One region of the Salipiger sp. CCB-MM3 genome, then DNA from elsewhere that is predicted to be linked to it. Evidence: riboswitches for the same ligand, from Rfam matches in the RefSeq annotation. Region 1 holds a riboswitch; the other holds the start of a gene.
The links. Region 1 has a riboswitch for cobalamin ahead of nrdH (glutaredoxin-like protein NrdH). Riboswitches for the same ligand answer to the same signal wherever they lie in the genome.
Positions count from the first base shown of each region.

Region 2: it holds a riboswitch for cobalamin, as region 1 does, so the genes downstream of both, AYJ57_RS14345 (TonB-dependent receptor plug domain-containing protein) here and nrdH (glutaredoxin-like protein NrdH) in region 1, are expected to answer to the same signal.

Region 1 is NZ_CP014596.1:1,279,820-1,294,467, forward strand. Features, by position in the region: gene AYJ57_RS19590 (alkaline phosphatase D family protein) at 83-1,492, opposite strand; gene AYJ57_RS19595 (asparaginase) at 1,586-2,578, opposite strand; cobalamin riboswitch at 3,153-3,353, shown strand; gene nrdH (glutaredoxin-like protein NrdH) at 3,451-3,672, shown strand; gene nrdI (class Ib ribonucleoside-diphosphate reductase assembly flavoprotein NrdI) at 3,692-4,105, shown strand; gene nrdE (class 1b ribonucleoside-diphosphate reductase subunit alpha) at 4,090-6,213, shown strand; gene nrdF (class 1b ribonucleoside-diphosphate reductase subunit beta) at 6,332-7,306, shown strand; gene AYJ57_RS19620 (gluconate 2-dehydrogenase subunit 3 family protein) at 7,723-8,424, shown strand; gene AYJ57_RS19625 (GMC family oxidoreductase) at 8,427-10,196, shown strand; gene AYJ57_RS19630 (cytochrome c) at 10,208-11,563, shown strand; gene AYJ57_RS19635 (FepA family TonB-dependent siderophore receptor) at 11,661-13,931, opposite strand; gene glpK (glycerol kinase GlpK) at 14,131-14,648, opposite strand, start outside.
Region 2 is NZ_CP014596.1:80,132-94,779, forward strand. Features, by position in the region: gene AYJ57_RS14290 (metal ABC transporter permease) at 1-550, shown strand, start outside; gene AYJ57_RS14295 (metal ABC transporter permease) at 547-1,380, shown strand; gene AYJ57_RS14300 (L-idonate 5-dehydrogenase) at 1,377-2,420, opposite strand; gene AYJ57_RS14305 (ATP-binding cassette domain-containing protein) at 2,642-3,424, opposite strand; gene AYJ57_RS14310 (ABC transporter permease) at 3,421-4,491, opposite strand; gene AYJ57_RS14315 (sugar ABC transporter substrate-binding protein) at 4,610-5,626, opposite strand; gene AYJ57_RS14320 (ROK family transcriptional regulator) at 5,815-6,987, shown strand; gene AYJ57_RS14325 (alkaline phosphatase) at 7,300-8,766, shown strand; gene AYJ57_RS14330 (hypothetical protein) at 8,840-9,262, shown strand; gene AYJ57_RS14335 (ABC transporter ATP-binding protein) at 9,269-9,949, shown strand; gene AYJ57_RS14340 (ABC transporter permease) at 9,946-11,274, shown strand; cobalamin riboswitch at 11,362-11,567, shown strand; gene AYJ57_RS14345 (TonB-dependent receptor plug domain-containing protein) at 11,681-13,513, shown strand; gene AYJ57_RS14350 (ABC transporter substrate-binding protein) at 13,513-14,328, shown strand; gene AYJ57_RS14355 (FecCD family ABC transporter permease) at 14,325-14,648, shown strand, end outside.

The sequences.
Region 1 (14,648 bases):
TTATGAGTTTCACATGCTGCATTTATGTCACGAGCCGGTTACATGGCGGCGTCATGGTGACAGGCGGAGCGCGAAGGTGCCATCACAGTGCCATGGCCGGGGTTGGGCCGCTGTCCTCAAGCTCCCAGATCGCGCGCCACTGGCCGCTGCGGCGCTCCAGCCGCAGGTAGTTGCGCTCTGCCGCGTAGCGCGTGCTTTGGCCCGGCAACGGGCGGATGCGGATCGGATGCTCGGGCAGCGGTGCCTCGCCCAGTCCCGCCAGCGTGCCCAGCCCCAGCGCATAGGCGCGCGGCGGCGCGCGGTGCGAAATGCCCGAAGCGACAAGCTGGTGGATGAGATGCTCGCCCGCCCCCATCTCGGCGCGGGTGGCAAGGTGGATCTCTCCCGACAGCACGGTGACCGGCCCGGCGCGGCGCATCCGCAGCACTTCGCTCAGCATCCGCCGCCATTCGTCGCGATGTGCGCGGCTCTGCCATTGGTCGCGCAGATCGTCCTCGTATTTCTGCATCTTCGGGATCGCCATCATCAGCCCCTCGATCAGCGACAGGCGCGGGCCGAGCAGCGGCACGGAGGAGACGAGGAACGTATGCGGGCCGCCTTCGATCTGGGTGACGCCCTGCCAGCCCGGCGCGCCCATGACTTGCCGGCGCCCCCGCTCGGATCGCAGGTCGGGGCCAAAGAGCGTCAGGCCGGGCAGTTCATGGCGCCACGACAGGCTGCGCCCCTCAGGGTCGAGGAAAAGCTGCGGCACATCCTCTTCGCGCGCCGCATGTTGGAACAGAAGATAGGTCTCGCGCGCGACGCGAAACAGCAGCTGCCCCACCGCCGAGCGGGTGGCGTCGCGGTGCAGCGAGCCCCAGCCGTCGCAGATATCGTGATCGTCCCACACGCAAAGCGCGGGCACTTCGGCGGAGACCTCGGAAAATCCGGGGGCCGAGAAGGTGCTGAGGTAGCGCTCGAAGAAGCGGGCGCGCAGGTGGCGTTCGAGATCGGCAAGCTGCGCGGGCGTGGGGCTTTCGGGAATATCGTCCGGCCAGTCGTCGCTGAGCGGATGGCCGTCGGTCGCCTCGTCGGCATAGATCTGGTCGCCGCCCATGAGCATGAGGCCAAAGGGGCTGTCCCGGTGCTGGCCAAGCAGGCGCTGCCACATGGCGTTGCGCTCTTCGGCGTCGCGGCCAAGATCGCCATGCTCTTCGCCGTTGCAGGAGACGAAGGCGATGCGCAGATCGCCGGAGAGTTCCACCTGCACCCGGCGCTCGCGGCCCTCGAAGCTGTAGTGCGGCGCGTCCTGCGGCAGCGTCAGATCATAGCGCCAAAGCTGGCGGCCCTCGCAGGCGGCCAGAGGCAGCGGGGCGACACCCATGCCGCCCGCCAGCATCTCGCCGGGCGTCTCGCCCTCGGGGCGCACCACAAGCGCGGCGACGCGCAGCGCATCTGCCTCTGCGGCACGGAAATAGAGGATCGGGCCGATCCGATCGGGGAAACTGCTCATCTGCGGGGTCCTGCTGTCTCTTGCCTTCGCTAGAGATAGGCATCCGCCGCGGAAATGCCCGTGCCCGCGCGGAAAATCGCGCGGGAGGGTCTGTCAGACCTTGGCGATGGCCTCGGCGATCGCCGCCATACGCCCGGCACCTGCGGGCAGGGTCGGCAAGAGCGCGGCGAGCAGCAGCCGCGCCTTGGCGGCGCTCAGGTCCCCGGCGAGCAGTGCGCCTGCCTCCACCATGGTGACGCCGCCGCTGTCGGAGCCGTAGATGGCGCGGGTGCGCCCCTCGGGGCAGCGCGAGGCGAGGATTACCGGGATGCCCGCCGCCACCAGATCGCGCGCGGCATCCGCAAAGCCCTTGGGCGCATTGCCGCGGCCAAAGGCCTCGATCACCGCGCCGCTGGCGCCATTGGCCCCGGCCCACCGCAGATAGCGCGGCGTGCTGCCGAGCCCCAGCGCCACCAGTTCGACATCGGGATCGAGCGCGGGCGTGTCGATGACAAACCGCGGACGCGCCGGGCGGGAGTAGAGATGCACCTCGCCCTCGTCGATCTCGCCCAGCTTGCCGTGGCCGTTCGAGCGGAAGGTGTCGACGCGCGAACTGTGCACCTTGCTGACGTAGCGCGCGCCGTGGATGTCGCCCTCGAAGACGATCACCGCGCCGACGCCGGTCAGGTCGGGCGTGGCGGCGGTGAGCAGCGCGTCGCGCATGTTGCGCGGCCCGTCGGTGTCGGGCTGGCCCGCGTGGCGCTGCGCCCCGGTAAACACCACGGGCTTGTCGGATTTGACCAGCAGGCGGGCGAGGAAGGCGCTTTCCTCCATCGTGTCGGTGCCATGGGTGACGACCACCCCATCGACACCCGGCTCGGCCAGACGCGCGTCAATATGGCGGCAGAAGCTATGCACTGTCTCTAGTGTCAGCGCGTTGCTGCCCGCCGCGGGAAGGTTGTCGACGGTGACCTCGATGCCCGGCAATGGGGCGTGCAGGTTTTTCAGCAGCGCGTCGCCGGTCAGCCCGGCGGTCACCGGGCCCCCTTCGGTCTGAGCAAAAGAGGCGATGGTGCCTCCGGTCGCGACGAGAACGATATGGGGCATGCGAAACTCCTATGGCACGGGATGGGCGGACCATGAGGCCCGGCGGCGTCTGCGCGGAAGGATCGGCGCATTGCCGCCCACGCGGGATCGACCATGCAGAGGTTCGGAACCTTAGGGAAGATAGCGTTTGGGAAAGATACGGGGGGAGGCGGCGACCCAAGGGAGGAGGAGAAGGGTCGCCGCCGATTTCCGGGGCTTGAGGGAGGAGGAGTAAGCCCCGGGAAATCCCGTAGCGCGTTTCCGCGTCTGTGAGCAGAATGTACTAACTGTTCCAATTGCTCACAATCGCAAAAGCTGCAAGCCTGCCCTGCTCTGTGTGCATGGCAGCGAAGGCGCGCCAATTCCGCCTCGGTTTCTGCGGTCTACGTTGGTCGCAGCAGTCCACCGCTCAATGATGCAAGGGCGGGCTCGGATTGCGGCGTCTGGCGCTGCCGTGGCGGATGTGGTCTCTGGACCGCAGGCATTCCGAGGCACCACCTGCGCCGCGTGTCTCATCTGCCTCATTCCACATCATCTTGCGATTTCCGATCAGCCCACCGTTAACTGTATGTTGACGGCCTATTGGTGAACTGATCTACATGTAGTTGCTTTCGGTTCATCGAGTCGGGTGACGGCCCGGCGCGGCGCTAAGAGGGAAACCGGTCTGATTCCGGTGCTGCCCCCGCAACTGTAAGCGGCGAGTGAAGGCCCTGAGAGCCACTGGGATATCCCGGGAAGGCGCGGCCGGAACCACGACCCGCAAAGCCAGGAGACCTGCCGGAAGCCGGATAGAATTTACCACGAACGGAGGGTTCGGGGCGTGATCAAACGGCGGCAGGCAAAAGTCCTGTCCGGCGGCGCGCCCTCCCCTTCACAGCTTAGGACGCAAGAGCATGATCACCGTCTACTCGAAACCGGCCTGCGTGCAGTGCACCGCAACCACCCGCGCGCTCGACGCCAAGGGCATCGATTACAACGTGATCGACCTGACCGAGGACGCCGACGCCATGGCTCGCGTCACCGAGATGGGCTACCGCCAGGCGCCCGTGGTCACCTCGGGCGAGGACCACTGGTCGGGCTTCCGCCCCGACCTGATCGCACGCATCGCCTCCTGATCATTCGAGGGGATCGGCCATGTCCGGGCTCGTCTATTTTTCTTCTGCCAGCGGCAATACCGCGCGCTTCATCTCTGGCCTTGGCCGGGCGGCGCTGCGCATCCCGGTGTCGCCGAAAGAGATGACGCCCGAGACCGCCGATCCCTTCGTGCTGATCTGCCCGACCTACGCCGATGGCGAGGGCCGGGGCGCGGTGCCGAAACAGGTGATCCGCTTTCTTAATGACCCGTCCCGCCGCGCGCTGCTGCGCGGCGTGATCGCTGGCGGCAACCGCAACTTCGGCGAGACCTTCGCCCTTGCGGGCCGCGTCATCGCGCAAAAATGCAATGTCCCCCTGCTCTATTCCTTCGAGCTGGCGGGAACGACCAAGGATTTCGCCCGCGTCAACGACGGGCTCGACGCTTTCTGGGGGACCCCATGCTTGACCGCCTGAACGAGACGCTGGATTACCACGCGCTCAACGCGATGCTGAACCTCTATGACGAGGCCGGCAACATCCGCTTTGAGGCGGACCGCATGGCCGCGCGGCAGTATTTCCTGCAGCACGTGAACCAGAACACGGTGTTCTTTCACTCGCTGACCGAGAAACTGGGCTATCTCGTCGACGAGGGCTACTACGAGGCCGAGGTTCTCGCGCAGTATGAGCAGAGCTTCCTGCAGAAGATCTGGGACGCGGCCTTTGCCAAGAAGTTCCGCTTCCCGACCTTCCTCGGCGCGTTCAAATACTACACCTCCTACACGCTGAAGACCCGCGACGGGAAACGCTTCCTCGAACGCTACGAGGACCGTGTGGTGATGGTGGCGCTGGCGTTGGCGCGCGGCGACGAAGGGCTGGCGATGTCCTTCATGGAAGAGATCCTGTCGGGCCGCTTCCAGCCCGCCACGCCGACCTTCCTCAACGCAGGCAAGAAGAGCCGCGGTGAGCTGATCTCCTGCTTCCTGCTGCGCATCGAAGACAACATGGAAAGCATCGGCCGCGCGATCAACTCGTCGCTGCAGCTGTCGAAGCGTGGCGGCGGCGTCGCCCTGATGCTGACCAACATCCGTGAGGCCGGTGCCCCGATCAAAGGCATCGAGAACCAGTCCTCGGGCGTCATCCCGGTGATGAAGCTGCTCGAGGACAGCTTCTCTTACGCCAACCAGCTCGGCGCGCGTCAGGGCGCGGGCGCGGTCTACCTGAACGCGCACCACCCCGACATCCTGAAGTTCCTCGACACCAAGCGCGAGAACGCCGACGAGAAGATCCGCATCAAGACCCTCAGCCTTGGCGTGGTGATCCCCGACGTGACCTTCGAGCTCGCCAAGCGCAACGAGCCGATGTACCTCTTCTCGCCGCATGACGTGCAGAAAGTCTATGGTGTGCCCTTCTCGGAAATCTCGGTCACCGAGAAATACGAGGAGATGGTCGAGGACAAGCGTATCCGCAAGACCAAGATCAACGCCCGCGCCTTCTTCCAGACGCTGGCCGAGATCCAGTTCGAGAGCGGCTATCCCTACATCATGTTCGAGGACACGGTGAACGAGATGAACCCGGTGGACGGGCGCATCACCATGTCGAACCTCTGCTCGGAGATCCTGCAGGTGGCCGAGGCGTCGGAGTTTAACGACGACCTGAGCTACTCGAAGCTGGGCACCGACATCTCGTGCAACCTCGGGTCGATGAACATCGCCAAGACCATGGACGGCCCCAACTTCGGCACCTCGATCGAGACCGCGATCCGCGCGCTGACCGCGGTGTCGGAAATGTCGGCGATCGACAGCGTCCCTTCGATCCGCCGCGGCAACGATGAGAGCCGCGCGATTGGCCTTGGCCAGATGAACCTGCATGGCTATCTCGCCCGCGAGCATGTGCACTACGGCTCGGACGAGGGGGTCGAGTTCACCTCGGTCTATTTCGCCGCCGTGGCCTATCACGCGCTGCGCGCCTCCTGCGCCATGGCGCGGGAAAAAGGCATGACCTTCAAGGGCTTCGAGAAGTCGAAATACGCCGACGGCAGCTTCTTCGAGAAATATGTGACCCGCGACTGGCTGCCGCAGAGCGAGACCGTCGTGGCGCTGTTCGACGGCATCACCCTGCCGACGCGCGCCGACTGGGAGCAACTGAAGGCCGACGTGATGGAGCACGGGCTTTACAACCGCAACCTGCAGGCGGTGCCGCCCACCGGTTCGATCAGCTACATCAACAACTCGACCTCCTCGATCCACCCGATCGTGTCGAAGATCGAGATCCGCAAGGAAGGCAAGATCGGCCGCGTCTACTACCCGGCCGCCTTCATGAACAACGAGAACCTCGAGTATTACCGCGACGCCTATGAGATCGGTCCGGAGAAGCTCATCGACACCTATGCCGCCGCCACCGAACACGTGGATCAGGGCCTGTCGCTGACGCTTTTCTTCCCCGCCGAGGCGACCACGCGGGACATCAACCGCGCGCAGATCTACGCATGGAAGAAGGGAATCAAGACGATCTACTACGTGCGCCTGCGCCAGACCGCGCTGGAGGGCACCGAGGTGCAGGGCTGCGTGTCCTGCACGCTCTGAGACCTTCGCTGGACCGGGGGCGCTGCCCCCGGACCCCCGGCGTATTTGTGGAACAATGAAAGGGGCGCGGGGCGCTCTGGATGATAGAGGGCCGATGGCCCGCGAATGGGATGATCCGATGAAGGACAGTGTCACCTCCCCCGCCGTGCCGCGGGCGATCAACTGGAACCGGCTGCAGGACGAGAAGGACCTCGAGGTCTGGAACCGTCTGACCGTCAACTTCTGGCTGCCCGAGAAGGTGCCGCTGTCGAACGACGTGCAAAGCTGGGCGACGCTGACCGAGGCCGAGCAGCGGCTGACCATCCGGGTGTTCACCGGGCTCACGCTGCTGGACACCATCCAGAACAGCGTCGGCGCGCCGGCGATGATGCCCGATGCGCAGACCCCGCATGAAGAGTCGGTGCTGACCAATATCGCCTTCATGGAAGCGGTGCACGCGCGCAGCTACAGCTCGATCTTCTCGACGCTTTGCTCGACCCGTGAGGTCGATGAGGCCTTCCGCTGGTCGGAAGAGAACCCGCATCTGCAGGCCAAGGCGCGCGCGGTGCTGGAAACCTATGCCGCGGGCAGCGATCCGCTGAAGCGCAAGGTCGCCTCGGTGTTCCTCGAGAGCTTCATGTTCTACTCGGGCTTCTACCTGCCGATGTATTGGTCGAGCCGCGCCAAGCTGACCAACACCGCCGACCTCATCCGCCTGATCATCCGTGACGAGGCGGTGCATGGCTATTACATCGGCTACAAGTTCCAGCGCGCGCTGGAGCGCGAGAGCGAGGAGCGCAAGGCCGAACTGAAGGAATACGCCTTCTCGCTGCTGTTCGAGCTTTACGACATCGAGGCGCGTTACACCGAAGAGCTGTATGACGGCATCGGGCTGACGGAAGAGGTCAAGGCCTTCCTCCACTATAACGCGAACAAGGCGCTGCAGAACCTTGGTTTCGAAGCGCTTTTCCCGCCTGAAGCTGCCGAGGTGAACCCCGCTATTCTGGCCGCGCTGAGCCCTGACAGCGAGAACCACGACTTCTTCTCGGGCTCGGGTTCGAGCTATGTGATCGGCAAGGCCGTGGCCACCGAGGATGAAGACTGGGACTTCTGACGCCAGCGTTCATTGTGAGAGATTTCCGCGCCGCGGTCAGCCCTGCTGACCGCGGCGTTTTTTTTGGCATGCAGCTGTGTGCGAAATGCGAGAACACGGCGATCACAGCAGGGAAACGCGACTTCTGCATTCATGCACAGTGAGTGTGCGGGCTGGGCTCACAGGGGTGGTTTAACGCTAAACAAATCCGTCATGCGCGATGCATGGCGGCCCTCATTTTGAGGGGTTTTCCCGTCATCATGCGCAAAGTCACGTTTTCGTGTCGCCTCTTCAAGGGCTTATGATCTGTGATCATAGCGGCGTTGCATCCGGGCGTGGTCATCTTGCGCGGCAAGGTGACGCCGCGTAGGGCGACAAAGTGTCGCTCTGCGCGAGCGCACGTTTGTTCCACCTAAGTACCGGCAGGACACCCCTTTATGACCGATCTACCCGGATACCCGAGCCGCCGGGGCTTTCTGAAAGCCTCCGCCGCTGGTGTCGCCCTCTCGGGTCTCGCCGCCTCTGCCTCTGCGCAAGAAGCCCCGGCGCCCGTCTCCCTCGACCAATACGAACGCGAATATCTCAGCGCCGATGAATGGGCCTTTGTGATGGCTGCGACCGCGCGGCTCATCCCCTCCGAAGGCGATGGCCCCGGCGCGATCGAAGCGCGTGTGCCGGTGTTTATCGACCGCCAGCTTGCCAGCGATTACGGCACCGCCGACGATTGGTACATGGAAAGCCCGCATGACGCCGCCGCCGAGCCCGCGCGTGGCTGGCAGACGCCGCTGACCCCCGCCGAGGTTTATCGTCAGGCGATCCCCGCCTTTGACGCCTGGTGCCAAGAGACCCATGGCGCGGCCTTTGCCGATCTCTCGCCCGAACAGCAGGACGCCTCGCTCACCTCGCTGCAGAACGGCGACGTCGCGCTGGCCAACGAGCTGCGCGAGTTTTGGGGTCTGCTGCTGAGCAACACCAAGGAAGGCTATTTTGCCGACCCGCAATACGGCGGCAACCAAGGCATGCAGTCCTGGGTCTACATCGGCTTCCCCGGTGCCCGCGCGGCCTATCGGGAATGGCCCGAGCGCCACAACGTGAAATACCCGCTTGGTCCGGTCTCGATCAGCGGCGAAAGGGCATAACAATGGCACGTCAGGAAAAAAAGAAGGACGTGGTCATTGTCGGCCTCGGCTGGACCGGTTCGATCGCAGGCATCGAGCTGGCGCAGGAAGGCCTCGACATCGTCGCGCTGGAGCGCGGCCATGATCAGAGCACCGTCCCCAACTTCGAATACCCGCAGCAGATCGACGAGCTGAAATACGGCGTGCGTCTGAAGATGATGCAAAAGCCGAGCCAGCAGACCGTTACCGTGCGCCGCAACGATGGCGAACGCGCGCTGCCCTACCGCTCGCTTGGATCGTTCCTGCCCGGCAATGGCGTTGGCGGTGCCGGCACGCACTGGAACGGCCTCAACTGGCGTCCGCAGGAAGTCGAGATGCGTCTGCGCTCCTACGTCGAGGAAACCTTTGGCGAGCAGATCATTCCCGAGGGCATGAACCTTGCGGACTACCCGGTCAGCTACGATGAGCTCGAACCGTTCTTCACGCAGTTCGAGAAGGTCGCGGGCATCTCCGGCTATGCGGGCAACCTCAACGGCGAGATCCGCGAAGGCGGCAACCCGTTCGAAGGCTGGCGCTCGGAAGACTTCCCGATGCCGCCGCTGCCGACCACCTACGATTCCGCGAAATTCCAAGAAGCCGCCAAGGCGATGGGCTACCACCCGTTCCCGGCCTCGGCAGGCATCGCGTCCACGTCCTATGTGAACCCCTATGGGATGCAGATGGGGCCGTGTAACTTCTGCGGCTTCTGCGAGCGCTACGGCTGCTACCAATACTCCAAGTCCTCGCCGCAAACGGCGATCCTCGGCGCGCTGAAGCGCATGCCGAACTTCGAGTACCGCACCGGCTCGGAAGTGCTGCGCGTGGAACTCGCCGAAGACGGCAAGACCGCGACCGGCGTCACCTATTGGGACGAAGCGGCGCAGGAAGAAGTCTTCCAGCCCGCCGACATCGTGATCCTGTCGAGCTACCAGCTCAACAACGTGCACCTGATGCTGCTCTCGGGTCTGGGCGAAGCCTACAACCCGCTGACCGGTGAGGGCACGCTGGGCAAGAACTACGCCTACCAGATGAACGGCGGCGTCTCGATGTTCTTCAAGGACGCCGAGTTCAACCCCTTCGTCGGCCACGGTGCCAACGGCATGGTCATCGACGACTTCTCGATCAGCCAGAACGACTTCGGCGCCGAGGGCTTCATCGGTGGTTCTTACTGGCGCTCGGGCACGTTCAACGGCCAGCCGATCCGCAACATGCCGCTGCCCAAGGGCACGCCGAGCTGGGGCGCGGGCTGGAAGGAAGGCATCGGCGAGTGGTACGGCCACGCCATGTCGATCGGCTCGCATGGCTCGCATATGGCCTATGCGAACAACCACCTCGACCTCGATCCCACCTACACCGACCGCCACGGCCGTCCGCTGATGCGCATGACGTTCAACTGGCAGGACAACGACCTGAAGATGAACCAGTTCATGAAGTCGAAGATGGAGCCGCTGGCCGCTTCGATGAACCCGGACATCATGCAGGCCGGGTTCAAGGACATCGGTGCGCAATACGACGTGCGTCCCTATCAGACGACGCACAACACCGGTGGTCACATCATGGCCGAGAACGCGCAGGAAGGCGCGGTCAACCGCTACTCCCAGACCTTCAAGGCGCACAACGTCTTCGCCATGGGCGCGGGCAACTTCGTGCAGAACACCCAGTACAACCCGACCGGGCTTGTGGGCGGTCTGGCCTATCACACGGTGCATGCGATCCGTACGCAGTACCTCTCGAACCCCCGTCCGCTGGTCTGAGGAGAACGTAAATGAAGACCTTTCTCCGCATTGTCGGCGGCCTCGTGGTTCTGGGCATCGTCTGCCTGCTCGCCTTCATCTTCGTGCCCGTGCAGCGTAGCGCACCGGCTGAGGAACTGGCTGCCAACTGGGAGCCCGAGCCCGGTCAGGGCGAATATGTGATGCATGCCTCGGACTGTGTGGCCTGCCACACCGCCGAGGGTGGCGCGCCGCTTGCCGGTGGCCGCGCCATCGCCTCGCCCATGGGCACCATCTGGTCGACCAACATCACCCCCGACGCCGAGACCGGCATCGGCGAGTGGTCCTATGACGACTTCCGCGCGGCCATGGTCGACGGCATCGCCAAGGGCGGCACCCTTCTTTATCCGGCGATGCCCTATGAGAACTATCGCCTGATGAAGGAAGAGGACATTCGTGCCCTTTATGACTACCTCATGGCAGAGGTCGAGCCGGTGTCGAAAGAGGTGCAGGAAACGCAGCTGAAGTTCCCCTTCAACCTGCGCTTCGGCATCCGCGCGTGGAACTGGCTGGCGCTGACCCATGACGCCGGGTTCAACCCGGTGGGCGCGTCCGAACTGCAGGACCGAGGTCAGTATCTCGTCGAAGGCCCCGGCCACTGCGCCGCGTGCCACAGCCCCCGCACCCCCTTCATGGCGCAGGACGGTGTGACGGCGGATGAGGACGGCTTCCTCACCGGCGGCGTCATCGACGGCTGGAACGCGCCGGCGCTGCGCGGCGAAGGCTCTGCTCCGCAGGCGTGGAGCGTGGGCGAGCTGGCGGACTATCTTGCCACCGGCCGCAACGCGCATTCCGCCGCCAACGGCGAGATGGGCCTCGTGGTCGAGCACTCGCTGCAGTATCTGACCGATGAGGACAACCTCGCCATGGCCGCCTTCCTCAAGGGGATGGATGGTGCAGAAGTCGAGACCCCCGAGACTGTCGCTGATGCAGGCCCGATCGTGACCCCGGATCCGGAAGCGGACGATGCGGGCCGCGAAACCGCAGAGATGCTGATCTCGGCGGATCCCGAAATGCCGCTGGGCGCGCGTCTCTACACCGACAACTGCATCGGCTGCCACTTTGCCACCGGCAAGGGCGCTCCGGGCATCTTCCCGGAACTGCAGGACAACCATCTGGTGACGGGCTCGGAAACCAAGCCGCTGATCTCGGTGATCCTGAATGGTGCCGAGGTGCCGGGCACGGCCAAGCGTCCGATGACGCTGCGCATGCAGGGCTATGCCGACCGAATGTCGGATGGCGAAGTGGCCGAGCTGGCGACATGGCTGCGCAAGGCATGGGGCAACGACGCGGGTGCGGTAAGCGCCAGCGATGTGGCCGCAGTACGCGGCGCTGACGCGACGCACTGATCGCTGAACGTTCCAGACGTATGTCCCCAAAAAGGAGGGCGGGCCGGAAATCCGGCCCGCCCTTTTCATGCAGCGGGTTTGACCGTGGCAAACGCCCTCAGAACGTCTTGGTCAGGCCGAAGTAATAGGCCCGCCCCGGCTCGTTGTAGGTGTTGGCCCCGTCGCCCGAGCGCAGGATCTCGGTGTTGAAGAGGTTGGTCACCCCGGCCTTCAGGTTAAAGCCGTTGTCGAACTGATAGGACATGCCGAGATTGACCAGCGTGTAGGGATCGCGGTCCTCGGTGTCATCCTCTTCATAGCCCGTGGTGGCGCTGTAGCTCGTGGCCTCGATCTTGCCGTAGTGGGTCAGCGAGGGCGTCACGGTCATGCGCTCGTTCGCCTGCCAGTCCAAGGCGGCGTTGATCGTGTACTCGGGAACCAGCGACAGCGGCACTTCGACCGAGCCGCCACCCTCAAGCTCGAGCTGCTGGACCGACTCGATCATATAGGTGCCGTTGACGCGAAGGTTGAAGTCCTCGCCGATCGGGGTGGCAAAGCTGCCCTCCAGACCCTGCACCCGCGACTGGGGAATGTTCTCCCACTGGTACAGGCGCCCATCCCGCCACGCGCCGCGCTGATAGACCGAGGCCGTGCCGACCTGTTCGGTGCCCGACTGGATCTTGTCGCGGTAGTCGTTGTGGAAATAGGTCAGCGTGGCGTTCATACCGTTCATGCCGGTGTACTGAATGCCGATTTCCTTGTTGATCGAGGTCTCGGGCTTCAGGTCCGGGTTCGACAGCACGTAGCACGGCCCGTCGCGGTAATAGGGATAGGGGCAGCCATTGCCCGAGGTCACATAGACGTAGTTGTCGGCCAGCTGGTAGAGCGTCGGCGATTTGAACGCTTTGGCCACGCCGCCTTTGATCGTCCAAGCGGAGTTGATCGCGTAGGAGGCATTGAGCCCGCCCGACCAGTTGTAGCCAAAGGTGTCGGCGTAATCGAGGCGGACCGAGGGGGTCAGCGTCAGCTTGTCGGTCCACTCGATGTTGTCTTCGAGGTAGAGGCCAAGCGTCGCCTGCTCGGTGAGCTCATCGCCGCTGGCCGGATCGAAGTCGTCGGATTCCACCGTGGCGAACGAGTTGTAACCGCTGAGGTCCAGCATCTCATAGCGCGCCTCGGCGCCCAGCGTCAGCGCCGACGGGCGGCCCAGCGTGCTGTGGTTGAGGTAGCTTTCATGTTTCGCCGAGAGGGCGTTCAGGGTCACGATGTCCCAGTCGCTCTGCGAGTTGATCGCGCCTTCGCTGCCGCCCGCGCCGCCTTCGGAGAGGCGCTCGTTGATCGTGCGCTCGAACTGCAGATAGCTCATCGTCTCACCCCAGCCGTAGCTGCCGTTGTGAGTGACGCCGAAGGTGTAGCGCTCCATGGAGTTGGTCTCGGAGCCATCCTCGGCCAGTTCGTTCACGTCCTCGCGCGAGTCGTTGCCGATGCCATTGCCGAGCAGCGTGTCGCCCGCATAGATGTTGCCCTGACGCGACCAGCCCAGATCGACATCGAAACGGTTAATATCGCTGGGCTCCCAGCTGAGACGCAGCGAGGCGTCCTTGTTGATCACCCCCTCGTTGCCGGAGTCGGAATAACAGCTTTCCTCGCCGGTATCCTCATCCGTCGAGCACTCGGCTTCGGCCTCGTTGATGTCGGTGTCGTCGCCATCGGTCTTGTTGTAGCTGCCCGAGAAGCGCAGGCCGAGTGTGTCGGTCAGACGCTTTGCCCAGAGCACGTTGTAGCGCTGGGTCATGCCCTCGCTGCTGCTTTCGGGCACATCGAAGAAGGTGCTGAGCTGCAGCAGATCTTCGTCGGGTTGCTTGGTGATGATGTTCACCACGCCGCCCGCCGCGCCCGAACCATAGCGGGCCGCTGCCGGGCCGCGGATGACCTCGATGCTTTCGACCATTTCGGCGGGCACCCAGTTGGTGTCGCCGCGGGTGTCGCGCTCGCCCGAGCGGCCCTGCTTGACCGAGGTGCGCGACAGCACCGGCTTGCCGTCGATCAGGATCAGCACGTTCTCAGGGCCCATGCCGCGGATGTCGACCTGCCGCTGGTTGCCGCGCTGGCCCGACGGCGAGGTGCCGCTGAGGTTGACGCCGGGCATCTTGCGGATGATCTCGGCCACATCGTTGACGACCGGCTGCTTCTGCAGGTCTTCCTCGGTGATGGTCGAGGTGCCCAAGGCCTGTTTGATCTGTTCTTCGGCGGTCAGAACGATTGTGCCGAGCTCATACTCGGCCTCGTCGCCGAGGGTGAAATCCTGCGCCAGCACCGGGGTCAGCGGGACGGCGGACAGAAGAAAGACGGCTGTGCCAGAGGCCAGCCGCGCACGTGCGGATGCCATGAGCGATCCTCTCTACGCGTTGAGATGTTGCGGATTTTAGGGGGACTGCTCGCGGCTAGCTGGCCCCTGCGAAGAACCACGTTCCTTGCAGAGCCTCAATCGTGGCGCTGCGGTGGCGCCACGGTATGTTACAATTACGCAACATAAAGTCGCCCCAGAGAATGCCTCCGGGGCGGGACACCAGAACTGGTCGGCGGACTTATTCGGCGGGCGCGGTCCCCTCGCCCGGTGCGCCGAAATCCATGGTCGCCGCGACCGCGCGTCGCCATGCGGCGTATTTGCGCTCGCGCAGCGCCGCCTCCATCTGCGGCTCGAACCGCGCCTCGCGCGCCCATGCCTCCGCAAAGGCTTCCATACCCGGCATCAGCCCCGCCTTTTGCCCGGCCAGCCACGCGGCGCCCATGGCCGTGGTCTCAAGCACCGTGGGCCGTTCGACCGGCGCGTCGAGAATATCCGACAGATACTGCATCCCCCAGTCTGACGCGCTGAGCCCGCCGTCGACGCGCAGCGCCGCCATCTCCACATCGCCATGCGCCGCGCTCCAGTCGGCCTTCATCGCCTCGATCAGGTCGCGGGTCTGATAACCGACGCTTTCCAGCGCGGCGCGGGCGAACTCGGCGGGGCCGGAGTTGCGGGTGAGCCCATAGATCGCCCCCCGGCAGTCGGCATTCCAATAGGGCGCGCCAAGGCCAGTGAAGGCGGGCACCAGCACAAGCT
Region 2 (14,648 bases), 270 kb from region 1:
GCTTGGCCTGTTCATGGCCTCGGTGAACCCGATGGCCGTGTCGATCCAGACCATCACCATGGGCAACATCCTCGCCATCACGCCGCAGGACACAGCGCAACTGGCGATCATCGGCGTGGTCTCGCTGGCGGTGCTGCTGGCCAAGTGGAAAGACCTGATGGTGGTGTTCTTCGACGAGAGCCACGCACGCTCGATCGGGCTGCGGCCGGGGCTGCTGAAGGCGCTGTTCTTCATGTTGCTGTCGGCCTGCGTGGTGGCGGCGATGCAGACCGTCGGGGCGTTTCTGGTGGTGGCCATGGTGGTGACCCCGGGGGCCACCGCCTATCTGCTCTGCGACCGCTTTCCACGGCTGATCCTCACCTCGGTGGCGATCGGCACGCTGACCAGCTTTGCCGGCGCCTACCTCAGCTACTTCCTCGACGGGGCCACCGGCGGGATCATCGTGCTGCTGCAGACGGCGATTTTCCTGCTGGCCTTCACCTTCGCGCCGAAACACGGACGGCTGGCGGCGCGGCGCAAGGCGCGCGCGGCGCTGGAGGAGGCAGCATGATCGAGAGCCTGACCCTGCCGTTTCAATTCCCCTTCATGCAGAACGCCTTTGCGATCTGCGCCATCGTCGCGCTGCCGACCGCGCTGCTGTCGTGCTTTCTGGTGCTCAAGGGCTGGGCGCTGATGGGCGACGCGGTGAGCCATGCGATCCTGCCCGGTGTGGTGCTGGCCTATGTGCTGAACCTGCCGCTGATCCTTGGGGCCTTTGCCGCGGGCATGGTTACGGCGCTCGCCACCGGATTCCTTGCGGGCAACAGCCGGGTGAAGCAGGACACGGTGATGGGCGTGGTCTTCTCGGGCATGTTTGCGCTGGGGATCGTGCTTTATACGCAGATCCACACCAATGTGCATCTCGACCATATCCTCTTTGGCAACATGCTGGGCGTGGGGGCTGAGGACCTCTGGACCGCCGGGCTGATCTCGCTGGGCGTAAGCGCCGCGCTGCTGCTGAAGTGGAAGGACCTGCTGCTTTTCGCCTTCGACCCGGCACAGGCACGGGCGAGCGGGCTGCGGGTGGGGCTGCTGCACTATGGGCTGCTGACGCTGATCTCGCTGACCATCGTGGCGACGCTGACCGCGACCGGGCTGATCCTCGCCGTCGGCCTGCTGATCGCGCCAGGTGCCATCGGCTTTCTGATGGCGCGCAGCTTTGGCCGGATGATGCTGGTCGCGAGCCTTGCCAACGTTTGTGCAATGCTGGCGGGCACCTACCTCAGCTTTCACCTCGACAGCGCGCCTGCGCCGACGATCATCCTGATCCTGTCGGGGATGTTCCTTCTGGCGCTGGCCCGGCGCATCGCGCTGACACGCCGGGCGTCAGCACAGGGTTAGGGCGCGTGAAAGGCGATCTGAACCTTCATTGCGCGGGTCTTGTCGGCGGCCAGCTCGAACGCCTCCTGCGCCTGCGCCACCGGCAGCACGCCGGTGAGCAGCGGTTTGACGTCGAGCCGCCCGCTGTCGATCAGCCGCGCCGCCGTGGCAAACTCGGGATCGAAGCGGAAGCTGCCCATCAGGCGCAGTTCCTTGGAGACGATCACGGTCATCGGCAGCGGCGTCTCGGGACCAAGGCCGACGGTCACCAGCGTACCGCGCGGGCGCAGGATCGCGCAGGCCGCGCCCACCGCAACCGGCGCACCGGAGCATTCAAACACCACATCGACCTGCCCCTTGCCCGCCTGCAGAGGGCTCAGCGCGCCCTCATGCTCGGCGATGTTGAGCACCCGGTCCGCGCCCATGGTGCGAGCGGCCTCCAGCGCGGCGGCGGAAATGTCGGTGGCGATGATTTCTTCGGCGCCGGCCAGTTTCGCCGCGGCGATGGTCAGGCAGCCGATGGGACCACAGCCCGAGACCGCCACCCGCTTGCCGATCAGACTGCCCGCCTGCCGCACTGCGTGCAGGCAGACCGCCAGCGGCTCTGACATGGCGGTGAGCGCAAGATCGGCACCATGCGACAGTAGCACCGCCTGCCGCGCAGGCAGGGTCAGCTGCGCGCGAAAGAACCCCTGCTCATGCGGCATCCGCATGGCCGATCCGGCGAAGCGCATGTCGAGGCAATGGTTGGCCATGCCGCGCAGGCAGTATTCGCAGTCGCCGCAGGGCCGCGAGGGGTTGATCGCCACTTTGTCGCCTTCCGACAGGCCGCTGACCCCGGCGCCGACATCGGTGATGATCCCCGAGACCTCATGCCCCAGCGCCATGGGCTCGCGGATGCGGATCGCGCCGAAGCCGCCGTGCAGGTAGTAGTGCAGGTCCGAGCCGCAGATGCCGCCATGGCTCACCGCGATGCGCACCTCACCGGGACCGGGCGCAGGGGCCGCAGAGATCGTGTCGAGCCGCAGATCCTTCGGGGCGTGGATGACGACGGCGTCCATCAGCGACCCCCTCCGCGCTGTGTCACGAAATGGGCGTTGGGCGTCTTGGCATCGGTCATGATCAATGGGGTCTCCTCACTGGCGCGGCTGCGCCGTTCCTCGGCTCCAGCTAGACAGGCGGCGCGCGAGGTTTCAAGGCGAAACGCGGGAACCCGCAAGACGCGACAAGGGGGCGCCTTTCGCCGCCCCCTCGCAGGTCAGTTACAGATGCCACCCCGCGCTCAGGCGGGCTCGGCGACCCCTTCGGGCACCGCCGCGCCGGTCATATAGGCCACCGCGTCGGACATGCTGTGCTCTTTGGGATTGATCACGCAGAGCCGCTTGCCCAGCCGGTGCACATGCACCCGGTCCGCCACCTCGAAGACATGCGGCATATTGTGCGAGATCAGAATGATCGGAATGCCCCGCGCCCGCACCTCTTGGATGAGGTCGAGCACCCGGCGGCTTTCCTTCACCCCAAGCGCCGCGGTGGGCTCGTCGAGGATCACCACGCGCGAGCCGAAGGCCGCCGCACGCGCCACCGCCACACCCTGCCGCTGGCCGCCCGACAGGGTCTCGACCGGCTGGTTGATATTCTGGATCGTCATCAGGCCCAGTTCGGCCAGCTTCTGGCGCGAAAATTCCTCCATCTTGCGCTTGTCGAGTTTGCGGAAGACCGAGCCCATCACCCCCGGCATCCGCAGCTCGCGTCCCATGAACATATTGTCGGCGATGGACAGCGCCGGAGACATGGCGAGGGTCTGATAGACGGTCTCGATCCCCTCGGCGCGGGCATCATTGGGAGAGGCGAAGCTGACCGGTTGGCCTTCGAGGAGCACCTCTCCGGCGTTGGGCTGGATGGCCCCCGAGAGGGCCTTGATCAGCGTGGATTTCCCGGCACCATTGTCGCCGATGACGGCGAGAATTTCCCCCGGCATCAGGTCGAAATCACAATGGTCCAGAGCGGTTACCTTGCCGTAGCGCTTGACGAGGCCACGGCCTTCAAGAACGGGTTTCTGGCTCATGCCGTCACCTTTCTGATCCATTGGTCCACGGTCACGGCGGCGATGATCAGCACACCGATGAGAAGATAGGTCCACTGCGGGTCGGCTCCGGCCATGCGCAAGCCCAGTTCGAACACGCCGACAATCAGCGCCCCGAAAAAAGCCCCGAGGATCGAGCCGCGCCCGCCGAAGAGCGAGATGCCCCCGATCACCACGGCGGTGATCGCCTGAATGTTGCCGATGACGCCTGTGGTGGCAGAGGGAGACACAGAGCCGAAGCGCCCGATCATCACCCAGCCCGCAAGCCCGCAGATGAAGCCGACCAGCATGTAGACCGACATGATCGTGCGGTGCCGGTCGACACCCGCCAATTGCGCCGCTTCGGGATCGTCGCCAACGGCATAGACATGGCGGCCCCAAGCGGTGGAGCGCAGCACATAGGCCAGCACCAGCACGAGACCGAGCATCAGCGCCACGCCCAGCGTGAACACCGCGCCGCCGACGGTGAACTTTGTGCCGAGGAACTGCAGGAAGGGCGCCTGCGCCTCGATGTCCTGCGCGCGGATCGTCTCGTTGGCGGAGTAGAGGTAGTTCACCGCCAGAACGATCTGCCACATGCCAAGCGTGACGATGAACGGCGGCAGTTTGACCTTGCTGACCAGCCAGCCGTTGACCGCCCCGATGGCGGTACCGCAGGCAAGGCCGATGGGCACGGCAAGCACCGCAGGCACGCCGTAGCGGAAGGTCACCTGCCCCATGATCACCGAGCAGAGCACCGCCACCGCGCCCACCGAGAGGTCAATGCCCGCAGTCAGGATGATCAGCGCCTGCGCCGCAGCCAGCACGCCGACGATCTGCACCTGCTGCAGGATCAGCGTCAGCGCGAAGGGCGAGAAGAATTTCGAGCCGAGCACCAGCCCGAACACCACGCAGGCCCCGATCAGCACGATCAACGGCACGATGGCCGGGGTCGTGTGCAGAAGCTCGTGAAAGCGCCCCCAAAGGCCCTTTCCGCTGTCCTCGAACTCGGCGAACTTTTCGTCGCTCCGGGTTCGGACCACGTCTTCGTATCGGTCCGCTTCGGCCATGTCGCGCCCTCCTCTCACGTTTGCGCGCCTCAGGCCCCTCACCGGCCAATGCGCGCACGGGTTGCGGTTGGTTGTGTGCGGCCCGCCCGGCTTTCGCGCGGGCCGCAGACGTCAGGGATCAGCCCCAGCAGAGGTCCGTGCCCTCTTCGACCGAGATCGACTCGACGCCCTCGACGGGCTGATCGGTCACCAGCGCCACGCCGGTATCGAAGAAGTTCTTACCCTCGGTCGCCTCGGGCTTGGTGCCATCCTTGGCGTAGGCGGCAATCGCCTCCATGCCCTTCGACGCCATCAGCAGCGGGTATTGCTGCGAGGTGGCTCCGATGACGCCCTCAGCGATGTTCTTCACCCCCGGGCAGCCGCCATCGACCGAGACGATCAGCACGTCGCTCTCGCGTCCGATCGCCTTCAGCGCCTCATAGGCACCGGCAGCGGCGGGCTCGTTGATCGTATAGACGACGTTGATCATCGGGTCGGTGGCGAGAAGGTTCTCCATCGCCTTGCGGCCCCCCTCTTCGTTGCCCTGCGTCACGTCGTGACCGACGATGCGGCTGTCATCCTCATCGCCCCATTTGTTCTCGTCCTTGGTGTCGATGCCAAAGCCCTTCATGAAACCCTGATCGCGCAGCACGCCGACGGTAGGCTGGCTGACATCGAGATCGAGGAAAGCCACACGCGCGTCGGCAGCGGCATCGCCAAGCTTGGCGGCGGCCCATTGCCCGATCAGTTCACCGGCCAGATAGTTGTCGGTGGCGAAGGTCATATCGGCGGCGTCGATGGGGTCGAGCGGCGTGTCGAGCGCGATCACCAGAATGCCCGCGTCGCGCGCCTGCTGGATCGACGGCACGATGGCCGAGGTGCTGGACGCGGTGATCAGAATGCCGTCGACGCCATTGGCGATGCAGGTCTCGACCGCAGCCACCTGAGTCTCATTGTCGCCGTCGACCTTGCCCGCATAGGAGTTGAGCGTCATGCCCAGTTCCTCGGCCTTGGCGGCGGCACCTTCGCGCATCTTCACGAAGAACGGGTTGGTGTCGGTCTTGGTGATCAGGCAGGCGCTTCCGCCCTCCTGTGCATAGGCACCGGCGGTGGATGCGAGCAGCGCGAACGCGCTGACGGAAATCAGCTTCTTCATGGGGTCTCCTCCTCCCTCTGGGTCGTATGGCGGCACGTTGGCCGCCGTGAAACTCTCCGTCCTCCAACGGATTGCCCATGTTGATAGCGTCGATTCTGACTTTGCGTCAATAAATAATTAAAATTGATTTATTAACCCGAGCGGGTAGTCTGGGACCCAAGAGAAAGAGACCCGGAGGAGAGCGGGCCATGGACATCTGCGAGATCCGCAAGCTCAGCGACGGCGCCAATCAGATCGGCGTGCGGGCTCATAACGAGCGGCTGATCCTGTCGCTGATCCAACGCTATGGCGCCCTGCCGGGCAGCGACATCGCCAAGCACACCGGGCTGTCGGCGCAGACCGTGTCGAACATCCTGCGCAAGCTGGAGGCCGAGGAGTTCCTGCTGCGCGGCGAGCCAAAGCGCGGACGGGTCGGCAAGCCGTCGGTGCCGATGACGCTCAACCCCGATGCGGCGCTGTCGTTTGGCCTGAAGATCGGGCGCCGCTCCGCCGATCTGGTGGTGATGAACCTGCTCGGCGACGTGCTCGGCCAGTCGCAGACCACCTACCGCTACCCCATGCCCGCCGAGATCTTCGCCTATCTCGCCTCCGGCATGGACGAGCTGTCGCACGGGCTGAGCGCCTACCAGCGCGAGCGCCTCTGCGGCATCGGCATCGCCGCGCCCTCGGAGATCTGGAGCTGGACCGAGGTGCTGGGCGCGCCGGTGGATTTCAGCGTCTGGGCGGAAATTAACGTGCAGGAAGAAATCGCCAAGACCTCTGATCTGCCGCTCTTCACCGAAAACGACGGCACCGCCGCCTGCCGCGCCGAGCATGTCTTTGGCCGCGGGCGCGAGTTCGGCGACTACGCGTATTTCTTTATCGGGTCCTTCATCGGCGGCGGTGTGGTTCTGAATTCCAGCGTCACCGTTGGCGCGCATAACAACGCAGGTGCCTTCGGCTCGCTGCGTGTGCCTGCGCCCGAGGGCGGTGAACTGCCGCTGATCGACGCCGCCTCGCTCTATCTTCTGGAGGCGGCGATCGTCGCCGATGGGCTTGATGCCACGGCGCTCTGGACGCAGCCGCAGGACTGGCGCGCCTTCGAGGCGCAGATCGGCCCTTGGGTGGACCGCACCGGCGATGCGTTGGCACATGCGATCCGCTCAATCGGCTCGGTGATGGATTTCGAAGTGGCGCTGATCGACGGAGCCATGCCCGCCGACGTGCGCAACCGGGTGGTGACGCGCACCCGCGAGGCGCTCGAAAGGCTCGACACCCGTGGCATGCTGCCCCCCCGCCCCGAAGCGGCGCAGGTCGGCGCCAACGCGCGCGCCCTCGGCGCAGGCTGCGCGCCGATCTACGCGCAGTATTTCTTTCAGTAAGGCGATGGCTCGAGATCTCTTCTCGACATGAATGCCGAAACGTTATATCGTTACTTTGCATTTCCGATCACGTGCGCCGGGCGCCATACAGACCCCGCGCCGACCGGAAATTGCGCCCGAAGCAGACATGCGGCCCCATGCGAATGGCGGTCGCCAAAGTCCGTTTTACATTTCTTTCATCCAATCATCACACACCCGTGACGCAGATGCGGTCTGAGGCCTGAGACACCCTCAATCGTGCAATGGGCCCTGCCCCCCGAACTTCGGAGCGTCGCAGTCGTGAAAACGATCTTCACCACCACCTCTCTCGCCATGATCCTCGCCGCTGGCACCGCCAGCGCTCAGGACATCTCGCAGGCCAATGACGCCTGGTTCACCGCCGGTCAGGACGCCATTCAGGCGATCATCAACCGCGAAGTGAACACCGGCCGTGCCAAGAACGTCATCCTGCTGGTTGCCGACGGCAATGGCGTCGGCACCAACTACGCCACCCGCCTCTATGCCGGTCAGCAAGAAGGCAAACTGGGCGAAGAGCACGTGCTGCCCTACGAGACGCCCGACTTCCACAGCGCGCTGGTGAAGACCTACAACATCAACGCTCAGACCCCGGACTCGGCCCCCACCGCGGGCGCGATGAACACCGGCGTCAAGCAGCGCTTCAACCTGATCAACCTCGGCGGCGACGCGATCCACGACGATTGCGCGACCGTGGCAGGCAACGAACTGACCACCTTCGCCGAGATCGTCACCGGCATGGACAAATCGGTTGGCGTGATCTCCACCGCGCGCCTCACCCACGCCACCCCCGCGGGCGTCTATGCCAAGACCGCCAACCGCAACTGGGAAGGCGAAGTGCCCGAGGGCTGCACCGCCCAGAAAGACATCGCGGCCCAGCTGATCGACCAGATGGACGCGGGTGTCGTCGATCTCGCCATGGGCGGCGGTCGCCGCTACTTCGCCGGTGAGGATGTGACGCTCGACGAGGGCGGCAACGGCCGCCGTCCCGATGGCGTGAACCTGATCGAGCAGGCCACCGGCAAGGGAACCCAATACGCTTGGAACACCGAGACCTTCAGCGGCCTCAACCTCGACGGCGAGACCCCGATCCTCGCGCTGTTCAACGACAGCCACATGGAATACGAAGCCGACCGCGCCGACGATGACGAGCCCTCGCTGGCCGACATGACCAAGGCGGCGATCGAGTATCTGTCGAAGAACGACAACGGCTACTATCTCGAGATCGAAGCGGGCCGCGTCGACCACGCGAACCACGCCGGCAACGCCAAGCGCACGATGATCGACGGCATGGCCTTCGCCGACGCCGTGGCCATGGCCGACGAGCTGACCGATGACGCCGACACGCTGATCATCGTCACCGCCGACCACGAGCACTCGATCGCCTTCAACGGCTATTGCGGTCGCGGCACCCCGATCGAGGGTCTGTGCTACGACGTCGCCAAGACCGGCGAGATGCACTCGGACGAACTGGTGCTGGCCGACGACGGCAAGCCCTACACCGTGGTGGGCTACCTCAACGGTGCCGGCTCGGTGCTGGTACAGGAAGGCAACGACTACGCCGGCTCGCGCCCCGATGTGACCCAAGAAGAGGCGACCGACCTCGACTATGTGCAGCAGGCGCTGATCCCCAAGTCGTCGGAAAGCCACTCGGGTGAAGACGTCGCCGTCTACGCCAAAGGCCCCTGGGCGCATCTCTTCGACGGCACCATCGAGCAGAACGTGATCTTCCACGTGATGAACCACGCCGTCGCCGCCGAGTGACCCTGATCTGATATGCTGGGCGGGGGCGGCACAGACCGCCCCCGCTGCCGTTCCGACCGATAGGTACCCCCCAATGCTGACCCGCCGCAGGCTCATCGCCTCCGCTCTCGCCACACCCTTCATTACCACCGCTGCTGCCGCCGAAGACCCGCTGAAAGTGCGCGAGCTCTATCAGGCCAAGGGCCGTGGCCTCTCGGACCTCGCCAAGGCCAGCGCTGGAAAGCGCCTGACGGTCGAGGGGTTCATGGCGCCGCCGCTGAAGGCCGAGAGCCGGTTTTTCGTGCTCACCAAGATGCCCATGGCGGTCTGCCCCTTCTGCGAGACCGAGGCCGAATGGCCCAATGACATCGTCGCGGTCTACACCAAGCGCATCGTGGATGTGACGCCCTTCAACGTGAAGATCGTCACCAGCGGCGTGCTGGAGCTCGGGGCTTACAAAGACCCAGAGACCGGCTTTCTCAGCATGATACGCCTCACCGACGCCAGCTACGGCTGAGCCGCCATGTCCCTCCCTCTCGAGATTTCCGGGCTGACCGTGCGCAGCCCCCGCGACCGTGTTTTGCTGGATGTGCCCAGCCTCTCTGCCCCGGCGGGGGCGCTGATCGGCATCCGCGGTGCCTCCGGCGCTGGCAAATCCACGCTGCTTTACGCCATCGCCGGGCTGCTCGAGCGCGCCACCGGCTCCGTGCGCTGGGGCGAGGCCGACCTGCTTGCGCAGAGCCCAGAGCGCCGCGCGCGCTTCCGCGCCGGGAACATCGGCATGATCTTTCAGGACTTCCTGCTGTTCGAAGAGCTTGGCGCTCTGGACAACGCCGCGCTCACCGCCCTCTTCCGGCCCCGCGCCGAGCGTGCCGCCCTGCGCCAGCGCGCCGCCCAGCGCCTCGCCGCGCTCGGGCTTTCCGACACCGACCGGCGTGTGACCAGCTTCTCGGGTGGTGAGCGCCAGCGCGTCGCCATCGCCCGCGCCATGGCTGCCGAAGCACCGGTGCTGCTGGCCGACGAGCCGACCGCGAGCCTCGACCGGCCCAATGCCGACCGGCTGATCGACGATCTGGTTGGGCTGGTCCGAACGCAGGGCACCACGCTGATCGCCGTCAGCCACGATGCGGCGCTGCTGGCGCGGATGGACCGGGTGCTGACCATCGCCGACGGACGTCTCGCACAGGACGAGGTGGCGGCATGAGGATGCTCTGGGACAGCCTGCCGGTGCTGGCGCAGGACATCGGCCTGCTGATCGTTCTGCTGCTGCCTGCCTTGCTCACTGGCCTTTTGGTACTGCACGGCTACGCACCTTGGCCGCTGTTGCGCGGGTTCCTCAGCCGGTTCCGGACCAGTGCCGTGCTTTTCGTTCTGCTGATCGCCATTTCGGTGGGCATGGGCGTCGGGCTGCTCGCGCAGGAGCGCGGGCTGCGTCACGGCACCGCGCAGGCCGCCGACAAGTTCGACCTCATCGTCGCCGCGCCGGGCAGCGAGCTCACCGCGCTGTTCGCCTCGGTGTTCCTGCAGCCTTCGGATATGGCACTGATCTCGGGCGCCACCTATGCCGAGATCGAGACCCAAGAGCATGTGGCCATCGCCGCGCCGCTGGCCTTTGGCGACAGCTATGGCAACGCCCCCGTGGTGGGCACCACCGCCGAATTCCTGCGCCACCTGAGCGATGATCGTATTGAGGGCAGTCTCTGGCAGGATCACGCAGAAGCGGTGATCGGCGCGCTGGTGCCGCTGCAGATCGGCGCGCAGTTCACTCCGGCGCATGAGGTTGGCGACGCCGCCGATGCCGAGGCGCATCGCGATGAGCACGGTCATGGCGGCGGCATCACCGTCACCGGGCGCATGGCACCCACGGGCACGCCATGGGACCGGGCGATCCTCATCCCGGTCGAATACGTCTGGGAAATCCACGGCCTTGCCAATGGACATGCGCCAGACCGCGACACCCAGATGGGCCCGCCCTTTGACCCCGAGTATTTCCCCGGCACGCCTGCTGTGGTGATCCGCTCCGACGAGCTTTGGGCCAATTACGCCCTGCGCTCGGAGTTCACCCGCGACGGCGAGACCATGGCCTTCTTTCCCGGCGCGGTGCTGTCTGGCCTCTACCGGGTGATGGGCGACGTGCGGCAGGCGATGTCGCTTTTGGCGCTGGTCACACAGGTTCTGGTCGCCGCCTCGGTCCTGTTGGGCCTCTTCATCCTCACCCGCCTGTTCCGCCGTCAGATTGCCTTGCTGCGCGCGCTGGGTGCACCGCGCCGCTTTGTCTTTGCCACAGTCTGGGCGTTCAGCGCGGCGCTGCTGCTCAGCGGTGCGGTGCTGGGGCTCGGGGTCGGCTGGGGCGCGGCTGAGCTTTTGTCGCGCGTGGTCACTGCCCGCACCGATATCGCCATCTCTGCCCCGCTGGGATGGGGCGAGCTGCATTTCCTCGCAGGCTTTGTGTCGGTGACCATGCTGCTGTCGCTGCTGCCCGCCGCAATGGTGCTGCGACAGCCGGTTGTGGACGGGCTGCGCAGCTAAGCTGATCCTCCCCATCGGCGCGACACCTCGCCGCCCCCTTCGCGCCCTCTGACCGTTTGTGATTGTTGCGCGGCGGCGATCAAGCCGCTATTCGGTGCCTGCTTCGGTTCCGGGCGGCCTGCCGCTCGGTGAATAGGGAATGCGGTGCGGGCCTTGGCCCAACTCCGCAACTGCCCCCGCAACTGTAGGCGGAGAGCGATGCCGGACCATGTCACTGCTCCCTTCGGGGGCGGGAAGACCCGGCGAAGCTGTGACCCGCGAGTCAGGAGACCTGCCGAAGCCGATCACCCAGTCCCGGCGCGGGGAGCGCTGCGGGCGACGGACCTTCCGTAGAGGTGGCATGACGCTAACCGTCTGCGGAAGGGGGGAGTCCCTTCTTACGACACATAAAAAGGAAGAAGGGACAATGAAGCGACCCATTTTGTTCGGCCTGCGCGCCGCAACTGCCCTAGCGGCAGCCAGCCTGTCCGGCGCCGCCTACGCGCAGGAGGGATATGACCTCGGCACCATCACCCTCAGCGCCAACCGCGGCGAGAGCACCGAGCTCGAGCGCAGCGGCGCGACGGTCGAGGTTGTGACCAAGGAAGATCTGGAAAAGACCGGCGAGACTCGCGTCGCCGACTATCTTGCCAGCCTTCCGGGCATCAGCGTGACCACCAACGGCGGCATCGGCACCAACACCACGCTGCGCATCCGCGGTGCCAGCGGCCAGTACATCGGCGTCTACATCGACGGGATCAACGTCAACGACCCGTCGGGCACGCAGATCGAATACGACTTCGGCGCGCTGACCACCGCAGACATCAGCCGAATCGAGGTGCTGAAAGGCTCGCAGTCGGCGCTCTACGGGTCCGAGGCCATCGCCGGTGTGATCAACATCACCACCGCGCGCCCGACGGAGCCCGGCCTCAGCCAGAACGTCGCCGCCGAATACGGCAGCTACAACACCCGAAAGCTAAGCTACAACCTCGGCTATCTGGGCGAGCGCGGCAGCTTTGCCACCACACTGAGCCGGGTCGAGACCGATGGTTTCTCTGCCGCCGACGAGGACGACGGCAATGACGAGGCGGACGGCCACGAGTCCACACGTCTCAGCTTCTCGGGCGATTACGCGCTGACCGATACGGTCACTCTGGGCGCATCCGGCTTCTGGCAGAAGACCGAAACCGAATACGACGAGAGCTACCCTGTCCTTGCCGATGGCACCCATGACGAGGTCTCCAAGAGCGAGCAATACGGTCTGCGCGGCTTTGCCCGCATCGACGCGGGCGCGCTGAGCCACGAGCTCTCGCTCCAGTATTTCGAGAACGACCGTTCCACGTCGAGCAACGGCTATGACTACCCGTTCTATGGCCAACGCTGGACGCTGGGCTATCAGGGACAAGCAGAGCTTTCGGCCACCACTCTGACCTTTGGCGCCGATGCCACCCGCGAGCAGTATGAGAATGACGGCGACGAGGGCGATCAGGACACCTATGGCATCTGGGCACAGGCCAATTGGCACCTGTCGGACCAGATCGAACTGGTGACCGCCCTGCGCCACGACGATCACTCGGATTTCGGCGGCAAGACCACCGGCCGCGTCTCGCTGGCTTATCTGCCCAGCGATGATGTCACCCTGCGCGCCAGCGTCGGCACCGGCTTCCGGGCCCCCTCGCTCTACGAGCGCTACAACGCCTATGCCGGCAATCCCGATCTCGAGCCCGAGACCTCGCTCAGCTACGAGCTTGGCGCCGAGAAGCGCTTTGACGGCGGCAAGATCACGGCGACGCTCTTCCGCACCGAGATCACCGATCTCATCGAGTACAACTACGACACTTGGGCGTACTCGCAGGTCAAAGGGACAAGCTGGATGCAGGGTGTCGAGCTGTCGGGAGAAACGCAGATCACCGACAGGCTTGGGCTGGCGGCGGCCTACACATGGACCGACACTGAAGACGCCGAGACCGGCGACCGCCTCACCCGCGTGCCGCTGCATGATCTTGCGCTGACGCTTGATGCGGCGTTCACCGATGACTTCAGCGGCGCCTTCCGGGTGCGCCACGTTGCCGGGGTGGAGGACACCAACGACTCCCTGCCCGACTACACCGTCGCCGATGTGAACTTCCGCTACGCGCTGAGCGACAATGCCGAGCTTTACCTGCGGGTCGAGAACCTCTTCGACGAGGACTATCAGACCGTGACGGGCTACGGCACCTCGGACCGCGCCGCCTATTTCGGCGTCCGGGGCAGCTTCTGATGCTGCGGCGCGCGCTGCTCTGTCTTGCCCTGGCCACCGCTCCGCTCGCGGGCGCGGCGGGCGAGGCACCGGCGCGCGTCGTCTCGATGAATCTTTGTACTGATCAGTTGGCGATGCTGCTTGCCGCGCCGGGTCAGTTGGTCTCTGTCTCCGATCTGGCAAGCGACCCGCATAGCTCGGCCATGGCCGAAGAGGCTCGGGCTTTTCCGGCGAACCACGGGCAGGCCGAGGAGGTCTGGCTGCTGCGCCCTGATCTGGTGATCTCGGGCAGTTTCACCGCGCAGGCGGCGGTGCAGATGCTGCAGCGCCTCGGCACAGAGGTGCTGACCCTGCCGCCCGCCTATTCGCTCGATGATGTGCCGGACCGGATCCGGACCATCGGCAAGGCGCTGGGGCGTGAGGCACGCGCCGAAGACCTCGTCACCGAGTTCGAAACCCGGCTGACTGCGCTTCGCGCAGAGATCGCACGCCACCCCACCGCCGCGCTCTACTACGCCAATGGCTACACCACGGGCGACAACACGCTGGCCGGGGAAATCCTGCTGGCCGCAGGGTTCGACAATATAGCCGGTCCCGGCGGCGGCGGTCATCTGCCGCTCGAAGCGCTGGCCATGGCCGATCCCGAAGCGCTGATCACCGCCCGCCCCTACCCCGGCGCATCGCGTTCCGAGGAAATCCTCGCGCATCCGGTGCTGCGCCAGATCCGTGAGGCGCGCGCCGGACATCAGATGACCGGCAGCGACTGGATCTGCGGCACCCCACACGTGCTGCGGGCCATCGCCGACCTCACCGACTTCCGCAAGGAGATCAAATGACCCGCGCCCTCGCGCTTCTCCTGCCGCTGGTGCTGGCGCTGGCGGCACTCTCGCTGTCGCTTGGCCCCGCCGATGCGACCCTGCCGCAGAGCCTGCGCGCGCTGATCGCCGGCGGCGACGGCCCGCTGCCCATGGTGATGCGTGAGATCCGCCTGCCGCGCATGCTGCTGGCGCTGATGATCGGCGGCTCGCTGGGGCTGGCGGGGGCGGCGCTGCAGGGCTATCTGCGCAACCCGCTCGCCGAGCCCGGCCTCTTGGGTGTCTCGGCCAGCGCCGCGCTTGGCGCCGTGCTGGCGATCCAGACCGGGCTCTCCGCCACC